DNA from 3 places in the Halomonas sp. DP8Y7-3 genome. Region 1 is predicted to be linked to each of the others. Evidence: riboswitches for the same ligand, from Rfam matches in the RefSeq annotation. Region 1 holds a riboswitch; each other region holds the start of a gene.

Evidence for each region. A riboswitch is a leader RNA that binds a small molecule or an ion and turns the genes downstream of it on or off. The one in region 1 is predicted to bind thiamine pyrophosphate.
Region 2: linked by a shared signal. The riboswitch ahead of KUV86_RS05185 (3-oxoacyl-ACP reductase) and the one ahead of tenA (thiaminase II) in region 1 are both predicted to bind thiamine pyrophosphate.
Region 3: linked by a shared signal. The riboswitch ahead of KUV86_RS05195 (sodium:solute symporter family protein) and the one ahead of tenA (thiaminase II) in region 1 are both predicted to bind thiamine pyrophosphate.

The regions. Positions count from the first base shown of each region.
Region 1 is NZ_JAHVIO010000003.1:536,029-539,749, forward strand. Features, by position in the region: gene thiC (phosphomethylpyrimidine synthase ThiC) at 1-544, opposite strand, end outside; TPP riboswitch at 637-771, opposite strand; gene tenA (thiaminase II) at 853-1,521, opposite strand; TPP riboswitch at 1,599-1,750, opposite strand; gene mdoH (glucans biosynthesis glucosyltransferase MdoH) at 1,921-3,721, opposite strand, start outside.
Region 2 is NZ_JAHVIO010000003.1:656,976-660,696, reverse strand. Features, by position in the region: gene KUV86_RS05190 (LLM class flavin-dependent oxidoreductase) at 1-759, opposite strand, end outside; gene KUV86_RS05185 (3-oxoacyl-ACP reductase) at 759-1,562, opposite strand; TPP riboswitch at 1,610-1,707, opposite strand; gene KUV86_RS05180 (BCCT family transporter) at 2,248-3,721, shown strand, end outside.
Region 3 is NZ_JAHVIO010000003.1:660,890-664,610, forward strand. Features, by position in the region: gene KUV86_RS05190 (LLM class flavin-dependent oxidoreductase) at 1-338, shown strand, start outside; gene KUV86_RS05195 (sodium:solute symporter family protein) at 604-2,049, opposite strand; TPP riboswitch at 2,128-2,291, opposite strand; gene KUV86_RS05200 (hypothetical protein) at 2,364-3,098, opposite strand; gene KUV86_RS05205 (diguanylate cyclase) at 3,367-3,721, shown strand, end outside.

The DNA of each region.
Region 1 (3,721 bases):
GGGCCTGTCGACGTTGATTCTCGCGAAGTGCAATGAACTCCATTTCCGGTGTGATGATGCCGCGCCGCGCGTAATGCAGTTGGGTGACGTTGCCCGGGCGGCCATCGGCGGTCCTGGTGGCGCGGCGTGGTGTGCGCGTCAGCTCGAAGCGCAGCGGTGCCAGCAGTGGGTCATTGGCACGCCGGCGGCCGTACTCGGAGGTGGGACCGTCGAGCCATTCGGTGTCGTTGCGCTCCTCAATCCAGGGCCTGCGCAACTCGGCCAGTCCCTTGCGCAGATCGACCTGTACCGCCGGGTCGGTATAGGGGCCTGAGGTGTCGTACACCAGTAGCGGTGGATTGGCTTCGTCGGCGCCTGAAGTGCGCGTCGGCGACAGGGTGATTTCGCGAAATGGCACCCGCAGGTCGGGGCGGGAGCCCTCTACATAGACCTTGCGAGAGCCTGGCAGGGGAGTGACGGCGGCCTGGTCGACCCTGGCCGTCTCGGCCAGGAAGTGGGCGTCATGGCGGGATGTTGGATGAGACGAGGGATGGTCGAGTGACATAGGTGGTTTCCTCTCACGGCGGTGCAGGGCAAGTGGCGTCGCCCTGATGGTGGTAATGGCACGTCGCGAGGGAGAAGGGGGCGTCGAGGCCGTGGCCGTGAGCGCTTGATCCCTACGCTGGTCCTCGCCTCGATGCCGTAACATCGGGGGTATCCCCAGATCAGGTTCAACGGGTCTCATGCGCTGCATGATCTCAGCCGCTGGCTGCGGCACCCCGTCAAGCGTTGCTGTTGTCAGCTTGTCTGTGTTGTCGAGCGCGATCACCCAGGTCGATCGCCCAGTTCGATCGCCTAAAGGCGTCGTCAAGGTCAGTCGCTCAGGTCCAGTCCCATCTGCCAGAAGTCGGTCTCGAGACGGGTCGCGTCGCTAAAGATGCGCGCCAGCCGGTCGAAACGAGCGCTCGATACCTGGCTGAGCTGGTCGTCGAGCCAGTGCCTTTCGCGCACGGCCGAGGCCTGAAAGTCAGGGCTTGAGTACATGGTGATCCAGGCATCGTAGGGATTGTCGCCACCACGCAGCGTCTCGGGATGATCCGCCAGCCAGCGGCCGATGTCGGCGTAGCCGACCATGCAGGGCGCCAGGGCAACGTGCAGGTCCAGCAGATCACCACGACTGCCGGTGTCGAGGACGTAGCGGGTATAGGCCAGGGTGGCACGTGCCTCCGGTAGACGGCTGAGCTCGCTGTCGTCAATGCCCCATTCTCGGCAGTAGGCAAGATGCAGGCCCAGTTCGACCTCGAGGATCGTCTGCATCCCCTTGAAGGCCCCCTGCAAGCTCTCCAGGTCCTGGCTCTTGTAGGCAGCAAGGGCGTAGGCGCGTGAAAACTGCAGGAGAAACAGGTAGTCCTGCTTCAGATAGTGGCGAAAGCTGGCGTCATTCAGGTCGCCGCGCCCAAGTGCACGAACGAAGTCGTGCTCGGTATAGCGCCGCCAGTCGTCGCGGCAGGCAGCGATCAGATCGTTGAAGCAATAGCCCATGATAGCTCCGGCATGGTGGATCCGGTGGGCGGGGCAGAGAAGGACGGAGGGTAGGAAGGGCAGGCCCCCACAGGGAAGGCGTGCCACCGCCTGATTCCCTACGCCGGTTCAAGGTGTGAGTCCACACCGCACCCGGATCAGGTTCCACGGGATCGGTGCTGTCGGGCCGCTTCACCACGCTGGCCCTGCACCATCTCAGCCGGATTGACCGGCACCCCGTCAAGCGAGTCGACCGCAGTCTAGCACGCCCCTGCGGCTTTGCCAGACACCACTTTCGGATAGCATCGGAAGGGGGCGTCAAGGGAGGTTGTCGAGAGAGACTACCTAATGATGACGCCGCGGCCATGAGGGTCACGGCCGCGGCGTCCTGCACCGACGCTGATGATGGCTTATGATGGATCAGCGACGATCTGGCGTGGGGGTGTCGATCGGGTGGCCAGGGTCGCTGTGCACCTCAGCCGATTGATGGGGGCGTCGGAAGGACTGCACAGGCATGTCTCGGGGACGCTCGCTGGGGGGAGCGGCCGGCGCGCCCGATGAGGGTAGCTGACTCTCGATGTGTAGATCGGCGACGACCCTGGGGGGGCGTGTCTCACTGGGTACCAGCAGAAGCCCGGCGCGGGCCAGGCGGCGGCCGATGGTCAGGCTGGAGCTCCAGCGCACCAGCGGAGCCGCCAGCACCAGGCCGAGCCAGACGGGCGTCAGCCAGAGAAAGAAGCTCGGAGTGTAGGCCCAGGTGACAAGAGCCCACACCGCACCAATCAGCGACCACAGCCAGGTATGGCGGAAGGCTTCCCGCCAGGGCAGTGCCCGCCCCTCTCGGGATTGCGGGTCCCAGGCAACGGTACGACCGGTCAGCACCTGGATCACGAAACGGCTGTGGAAGACCATCATCAGCGGTGCGATCAGCATGGCGAACAGGGTCTCCACCAGCATGCTCAAGACCAGTTTTGGGCGTCCCCCGTAGCCCTCTGGATCCCGCATGAGACCAAGTATCAGTCCCAGCACCTTGGGCATCAGCAGCATGCCCAAGGTGCCGATCAACAAGGGAATGATCAGGTTGGGCGGAGCGATGGGCCAGTCAGGGAACAACTGCGAGCTGGCGGTGAAGAAGTTGGTGGGAACGAGCGCCCTGATCAGCGCATCGATGGTACTGATGACCAGGATCGCCAGCCACACCAGCGACGAAAGGTAGGCCAGCGCGCCGAAGAAGAAGTGCAGACGGCTCAGCACATGCAGGCCATGGCCATTCAGCAGGCGCAGATGCTGCAGGTTGCCCTGTACCCAGCGGCGATCGCGCTTGGCATAGTCGAGAATGTGGCTGGGCATTTCCTCATAGCTGCCGCCCAGGTCGGTGCGCATACGCACCTGCCAGCCGGCCCGGCGCAACAGCGCTGCCTCGACAAAGTCATGACTGAGGATATCGCCACCCAGAGGCGGCTTGCCGGGGAGCTCGGGAAGGCCGCAGGCGTCGGTGAACGCCTCCACCCGAATGATGGCATTGTGGCCAAAATAGTTGGCTGCGGTGGCGTGCCAGAAGCTCAGCCCTGCCGCCAGCATGGGCGAGTAGAGCGCGGCAGCGAATTGATTGCAGCGCCCGAACAGACTTTGCTGGCGCACGGGAATGGGCACCGTCTGAAGGAGCCCCAGTCGAGGATTGGCCATCATCTCGTCGATGAGCTCGACCACCGTGGTACCGCTCATCAGACTGTCGGCGTCGACCACCAGCATATAGTCGTAGTGGCTGCCCCAGCGGGTGCAGAAGTCGCCCAAGTTGCCTGCCTTGCGTCCTGCGTTGCTGTCCCGGTGGCGATAGTGCAGCCGGCAGTGGCCCTCGAGTCGCTGCTGCAGCGCTGCCATGGCGGCCTTTTCTTCCGCCACGACGGCGTCGTCGGTGCTATCGCTGAGCACGAAGGCCTCGACGTCGATGCCCTCCGGCAGCTCGCCAAGGTCCATGCAGGTCGTCTCGAGCCCAGCCGCGACCCGGGCCACGTCCTCGTTGTGGATCGGCATGACCAGGGCGGTGCGAGAGCGAGAGCCGGCGGGCCTCATCGGTCCGGGGCCACGCCGCTTGAGGCTCAAGGGGTCACGCCCAGTGAGGTGAAGCACAAACCCGATTACGGCGCTCCAGAAGGCCATGGTGATCCAACCGAAGGTAATCGCAAACAGCCCCAGGATGGCCATTTCCAGGGGAGTGATG
Region 2 (3,721 bases), 120 kb from region 1:
TGCGGCTTTCACCCTCGCCTTGAGGTCAGCGCAGTAAGCCTGGGCCGATGGCAGGTCGTAGGCCACCGCGTAAATGGCTTCGGCATAGCGTGCCGCCAGGTCACGCCCCTGTGCTGATGCCCCGGCCTGAAATAGCACGGGATGGCCCTGTGGCGAGCGCGGCACCGTCAAGGGGCCATCGACCAGAAAATGCTCGCCGCGGTGATGAATCGGTTGCACTAGACCAGCATCCGCATAATCGCCGTGGCGATCTCGCAGCAGCGCGCCATCGCTCCAGGAGTCCCACAGCGCCAGCACGGTATTGGCAAACTCTTCCGCTCTAGCGTAGCGCTGCGCGTGGCCCGGCATGCCTTCCAGGCCATGATTGCGCGCCTCGCTGTCGAACATTGACGTCACCAGATTCCACCCAAGCCGTCCGCCCGAGATATGGTCCAGCGATGCCAGCATGCGAGCCGCATGAAAGGGCGTATAGAAGGTGCTGGAGACGGTCGAGATCAGGCCGATATGCTGTGTGGCACGCGCCATCGCGGCCAGCATTGTCAGCGGCTCCAGGGTCCACAGCGGACCGTCTGCGACATTGCCCGCGGCATGGCCATCGGCAAAGAAAACCGCGTCCAGGCGACCGCGTTCGGCAAGCTTGGCCAGCTCTTCGTAGTAGGCGATATCCGCCAATCGCTCGACGCTGGAATCAGGGTGTCGCCAGGCCGCCTTGTGATGACCGCAGCCCAGGATGAAGAGATTCAAGTGCATGGAGGTCATCAGCCTTTCACCAGTCCGCCATCGACAATCAGATTCTGCCCGGTGATGGCCCTGGCCCACGGAGAAGCCAACAGCAGTACCGCGTCTGCAAACTCTTGCGGGGTGGTCACCCGTCGCAGCGGTGTGTTGGCGGCGATGAGGTCAAACACCGCGTCTGGTGTGGCCTTGGAAGCGTCCGTCGTGCGCAGCAAGCCTCCGGACACCATATTGACGCTGATATTGTCTGGGCCGAGATCCTGCGCCAGCGTACGCGTCAGCGACAGCAGCGCCGCCTTGGCCGCGGTGTAGTCGTGATACGGCACCACCGGGTTCTGGAACAGGTTGGTACCGATATTGATGACACGCCCGACACCCGCCTCGCGCATGCCGGGAAGCGCTGCCTGCACCGTGTTGAGCGCACCACGCACCACACCCTGAAGTTGATGGTCCAGATGCTCCCAGCTCAGCGAGTCAGGCCCAGGCCGTGCGTCCCCATTGAATGCAAAGTCCGGCAGCGCATTGTTGACCACGGTAGTCACAGGCCCACCGAAGCGCTCACTGGCCCTCGCCAACATGGCCTCCACGCCATCCCGATCGCACACATCCGCAGCGACGGCCAAGGCGTGTTCCGGGTAATCAGCGACCAGCGCCCGGGCGCCTTCTTCGCTGCGGCGGTAGTTGACCACCACGCGAGCGCCTTCTCGCAGGAAGGCGCGTGCCAGGTGAGCGCCCAGACCACGTCCTGCGCCGGTAATCAGCACAATTTGAGCGGAGATATCAGGCGCAATGGGGGCGACAACAGGAGAGGTATCGGGAGGGGTCATGCGATGAGTCCTTGGTCGAGGCGGGGAACGCACGTCGAGCCAGGGACAGACGACTGCGCTGACATCCCTTCGCCGGTATGAACTGGATCAGGTTCGACGGGTATTTCTCAGCCCTGGCTCAGCCAGGACACCCCGTGTCATGCGATCTCGACCTTAGCCCATCACCTTGCCCGGAACAAGACAGCGGGTATCAAGCAGGTGAAAGGGCCTACCCTGATTTGCCATCCTGGCACACGCCGCGACAACCCTATCGCGCCCCGGCCCCTTCACCAATCAAATGTATACACATTTAAGCGACGTCTTTCGACCTGCACGGCCTTGGGCTTTGCTTGCCTTCCCGCTGTGACTCTCGCCCATTCTCCCCCTCTATCCTGCCCCTCTCGTCTACCTTGTTACCACCCCCTACTTTGGTACTACCCATTATCGGATCGACGCTTAGAAGGATATTCAACGTATTGTTTATCAAAAATAAATTAATATAAGAGTGATCTATCTTTCATCATGAAAGGGAGCTGACGTGATCGCCAGCTCACTCGGCTCTAGCCTTTTCGATCTTTATTGTATATACATTATGACGGATTGACGGACCGCATCAGCGGTTCGCCAAGGAAGCGCTGAGCACCTCCGCTCAGGCATCGGTGCAGCGTTTCCCTAAGCCTGCCACACGCACCTGTGAGATCGGCCGATGACAACACCCGACAATGCTGATCCACTGCGCCACCTGGTAACGCCATCACCCGTGGAGAACAAGAATATGTCCGCCTCCAGCAGAAGGCCGCTAAGAAAAGCCGTCTTCATACCCACCTTTTCCATCATCATGGTGGCCGTGGCCACTGGCCTCATCAACAACGGCATGCTGGTCGATGTTGCCAAAGGGGTCTTCTACATCTCCCTGTCTGACTTTGGCTGGCTGTATCAGCTGATTGCCATAACGGCCCTGGTGGTGTCGGGCTTCATCTTCTTCTCCCGGGCCGGTGATATTCGGCTGGGTGGCAAGGATGCAACGCCTACCTTTTCCTTCGCTGCCACCTTCGCCATGGCGCTGACGGGGGGGATTGCCACGGGGGTCGTCACTTACTCCGTCAATGAACCGATCATCTATCTAGGTAACATCTACGGCGAAATCAGTCACCAGAGCTTCGCTCCCGGCAGTGGCGAGGCCGCCATCTTTGCCTTGGCAAGAAGCTTCCACAACTGGTCATTCATTCCCTACGCACTTTATTCCATCGTGGGGCTGATGATCGGCTACATGCACTTTAACCGCAGTGAACGCTTCTCGATCGCCTCAACCGTCAGCCCCGTACTGGGCAGGCATGGCAGCAAGATCTGGGTAAGGTCCCTGATCGATATCATTTCCGTTCTGGCCATCGCGCTCGGCCTGGCCTCTTCTCTTGGCGCAGGTCTGGCATTGATCAGCTCAGGCATCGAGGCACAGTACGGCATCGAATCCAACGCCATGACCTGGCTGGTGCTGACGATTGCCATCTCGGCGATCTTCATCACCTCCGCTGTCTCGGGATTGAAACGCGGCATCCGCGTGCTGTCATCGATCAACGCCTATATCTTCTATGCCTTCGTCGCGATTCTGATCATTGTCGGGCCCCTCAACTATATTCTGAGCCTGTCGGTGACAAGCCTCGGCTACTGGGCAGACAACTTCTTTCTTTGGGCATTCGATACCAAGGAGTCTGGTGGCGAAGCGCTGGTCACCTGGTGGACGATGTATGACTGGTCGATCTGGATCGCCTACGCCCCCCTTATGGGACTGTTTCTGGCCCGTATCTCCTACGGCAGAACGCTCAGGGAGTTCCTCATCATCAACTGGATTCTGCCCTCGGTCTTCGGCCTGGTCTGGTTTGCCATCTGGGGTGGGTCCGCCCTCAAATGGCAGATGGATGGAACGCTGGATCTGATCAGCATCATCAATGACAGCGGCGCCGTATCCGGACTCTGGGGCTTCCTCCAGCACCTGCCCATGGCCAGCCTGCTGGTACCGCTGGCGATTTTCACCCTGGTCATTTCGTTTGCAACGGCGGCAGACTCCATGTCATCGACCATCGCGACCATCTGCACCAGCAACATGTCCGCAGAAGAGGAGTCGCCCAAGCAGCAGAAGATTCTGTGGGGCCTGTCGATCGCGGCTATCGCCTATGTGATGG
Region 3 (3,721 bases), 120 kb from region 1:
AGGAGGCTTTTACGGGTCCGAAAGGACGCTATGCCACCATCCTGCGCATTATCGAGAGTGAACGGCCAACCCTGAGACAGCTAATGGGGCGGCTCGCCGCCGGAGGTGGGCACTGCACGATGGTCGGCACGCCGGAGGGAATTGCCGATGAGATGCAGCGCTGGGTCGAACAGGGTGGGGCTGATGGCTTTAACCTGATGCCACCCTCACTGCCTCACGGCATCGAGGACTTCGTCGAGCAGGTCGTGCCGGAATTGCAGCGACGTGGGGTCTTCCGCCGGGAATATGAGGGCAAGACGCTGCGCGACCATCTTGGATTGTCACGCCCCAGCTGCTGAGCTGGCGTCTTGTTCACACTGCTGCTAGGCACGACAGCCTCTACAGACATCCGCCATAACAGCGGGGGAGCTCGCCCCGCCGTTATGGTGTCGGTTCAGTGGCGTCGGTTTGATTGCCTTAGGGAAACACTGCATAAATTACTGCGCTCGATATCTCGGCTGCTGGCGGTGCTCAAGATCCTCATTTAACCGCATGTAAACTCCGGTCTTTCCGCTCCGGCAGCTACCGACCTGTCATCGCTCGAAACATTTATTCAGCGTTTCCTTAGTTCTGGAAGCGTCTCACCAGGCCGCTCATTCGGTCGAAGTCGTAGCTCTCCCGAGATGGCATCAGCTTCATCAGGACGAGAGATACCAGCACCGGAACAAAGGCAGCCAGCAGGAAGGATTCCAGTAGCGTCGCGGTGCCACCGTTAGGCGAGGGGAACATCCACAGTCCGGCCAGCAGACCTGCTGCGGTACTGATCACTGCATTGCGACCGTGATAGCGGCGGTTGAACAGGCCGAAAAACACCGGAAAGGCTGCGGCAGAGCACAGCAGGTCTGCCAGCAGGAACAGGTAGAGGACGCTGTAGCCCTGCGCAGCGACCCACGTCACTGGTACTGCAGCGACGACGATGAGCCAGCGCGCCATTCTCATCAAGGCCGCCTCACTGGCCTGGGGCAGCAGCCTGTGCATGTCGACGGCGATAATGCTGGAGGTGGCATTGATCGTTGTGTCGGCGCTACTCATTACCAGCGCAAGGCCAAGAGGAATCAGGGCCAAGGCAAACCACAGAGGCACGTCGGACAACAATACGCTGAACAGAGCGACGGAGCCGTCTCCCTCAAGTCCCAGGCCGATGAACGCCAGACCGAACAGACCCATGAGCACGATGACCGGGAAGTTGAAGAGTCCCGCGATCCAGAAGCCACGCCTGAGCACGCGAGTATCCCGGGCCGCATAGATCCTCTGCCAGGTTCCTTGGTAGAACAGACCCGTCAGCATCACCGCGAGAAAGAAGGTCAGGCCAGCGCGCAGGCCGCCAGCATCGGTGATATCCAGCAGTTGCGGAGCACGCTCGCGCAGCCCCTCGAGCGTCGGCGCAACGCCACCCGCCGCCTGCCAGCCAAACATGAGCAAGAGAGCCAGCAGTGGCAGGATCACCAGCATCTGCACCTTGTCAGTGAAGATGGTGGTGCGCAGGCCGCCGTAAAAGGTGTAGAGCAGGGTAGCGACCATCACCACGCTGGCGGTCAGCCAGAGGGGGATGGGGGCCAGCAGGGTCACCATATGGGCGATGGCGGTCAGCCCTGCAGCCAGAGAGATAAACAGGTAGAACAGCATAATCGCCAGGGTGAACGCATACATCGTGCGGCCGTAGCGGTGGATCACGAACTCGGTCAGGCCGTGGCCTTCGGGAATCAGCTCCCGCATGCGTCGACCAAGAGGAATCATCACCAGGCGAGGCACCATGGAGCCGAGCGCGTAGCCAATGACCGCCGCGATACCGCCCCAGGTGGCAGCCTGGGCCGGTCCAAACAGGATCCAGGTGCCCAGTGTGGTGGCAATCAACGTCAGCACCGTGGCACGAGTGTTCTGACTGTTACGTGCGGAGATGTAGTCATCAAGGCCGCCCCGACGGCGTCGGGCGTAGAGCAGGCCTGGAATGGCAAAGATGGCAGCGCACAGCAGCAGCCACAGCGCCGTCCAGAGAGGGTCGAGCATCATCGAGAGAAACCTCTTTCTTATCGTTGTCCGCAGGGACCAGTGGACATCGGGACGGACGGCGGGCAGGAAGAAAGAGGGAGTGCGGCAACCATCCTTCCCTTCGCCGGCATGACCCGGATCAGGTTCAAAGGGTTACCGCGCAATGCGGAATCTCAGCCCCGTGCTATGGCCTTGGTGCGATACAGCACTGTCGCGGCGCTGTCACGACCTGTATGGCCAATAGGGCTCCCCTAGGAAGAGGTCCAGACTAGGGCCGGCTCGCGGGGCTGTCAATTGCAGAAAGGTAGGGCGCTCGTTGCGGAAGCATCGCGCCGCTAACGCCCCTCGAGTGACAGTGTTTGGCAGGCCCGATCCAGCCAGTGGGTCGTCTCCGAGAGCCTGGGATGGGGGTTGTTGTTGCAGTCGAAGCAACCCGAGCTCTTCGCCACCTCTGCCAGCGACGTATCAGAGGTAGCGTTCAGCACGAGGGTGCGCCGATGCCCTCCGCCGCCGGCAAGAAAGTGGGCAGCTTCAGCGTGCTGGACTTCCATGGGAAAGGACAGGTCTGACATGGGAAAGGACAGGCCTGACGTGGGAGTGTCTGGTGAGACAGTGTCCTCGGCAAGCGCAGTGCCTGGCTGGCCTCTGCACCAGATGACTTCGAATCCCCTCTGATGGGCATGCAGGCCAATACGATGTACGTCCCTGATCTGCCCAGCCATTACCAGGCGCAGCGCAGGTTGGACCAGCAGCGCAAGCAGCTGATCGCATTGCTGTACCAGTGGCTCATGTTGCTCGGCACGCCTCAGTCGGGCGGGGGAGCCATTTAAGTTGATAAGGCGAACCAGCGAAGGTTGTCCGAGCAGCGTCGCGTGCAGGACTTCCAGATGGGTCTGTGTCGGGCTGTCCGGCAGCAGTAGTTCCGCGACGTGGTCGCGACCCTGGCTGACATGGACTGTCGTCAGGGGGGAGTGATGGACGTCGGCGTGCTGGCGCTGGTCCTTAAACGGATGCGGTAGTCGGTAGGCGTTGCCGTCGTCGTCAACCGGCTCCGCTTGAGTGGTCTGCATACGGTAATCCACAAGACCGTAAGCGCTGCCCAGTTGAGTCACCAGCCAGGCGGCATGTCCTTGGTACGTGAGCGAGAGAGCTCTCTCGATCGCCATCAAGTTCTGGTAATACATGGCATTCGCCTCTTGAGCACCGTGAGCGAACGTGCTGTCCACGCAGCGTGGAAAATTCTGATGCATTCAACCATACAAACAGCCAAATTCATGAGCAGGCCAGAAGGATGCTTGTGCGTCCTATCACGTCAGGGGAACGACCAGGAGAGCCAGCATGGACCAGTATGCCTGGGTGCGAGAAGCATTGACGCTTGCCGGGACGGTACTCGTCAGGGTGTCGCCAGCGGCGGTGGTGCTAGACGTGGCCGGCGATTGTGCGTCGGTGTTGGGAGGATCTCGCGATGAGGTTGTCGGACGTTCGTTGTCGGAGCTGCAGGGGCACTCCGCCAGGCTTGCAGAAGCCATGGCGGGTGCGGGCAGGCAGTGGGATGAGCAGGGAAGGGGGCAAAGCCGTAGCTCGGCTTACGTGATGCTGCCTGATGGCAGCATGGTGCTGCGTCTGCCGATGCAGCAACGACCTGACCATGGTGTGGTGGCTCGGCTAGCGGATCATCTTCCAGTCATGGTGG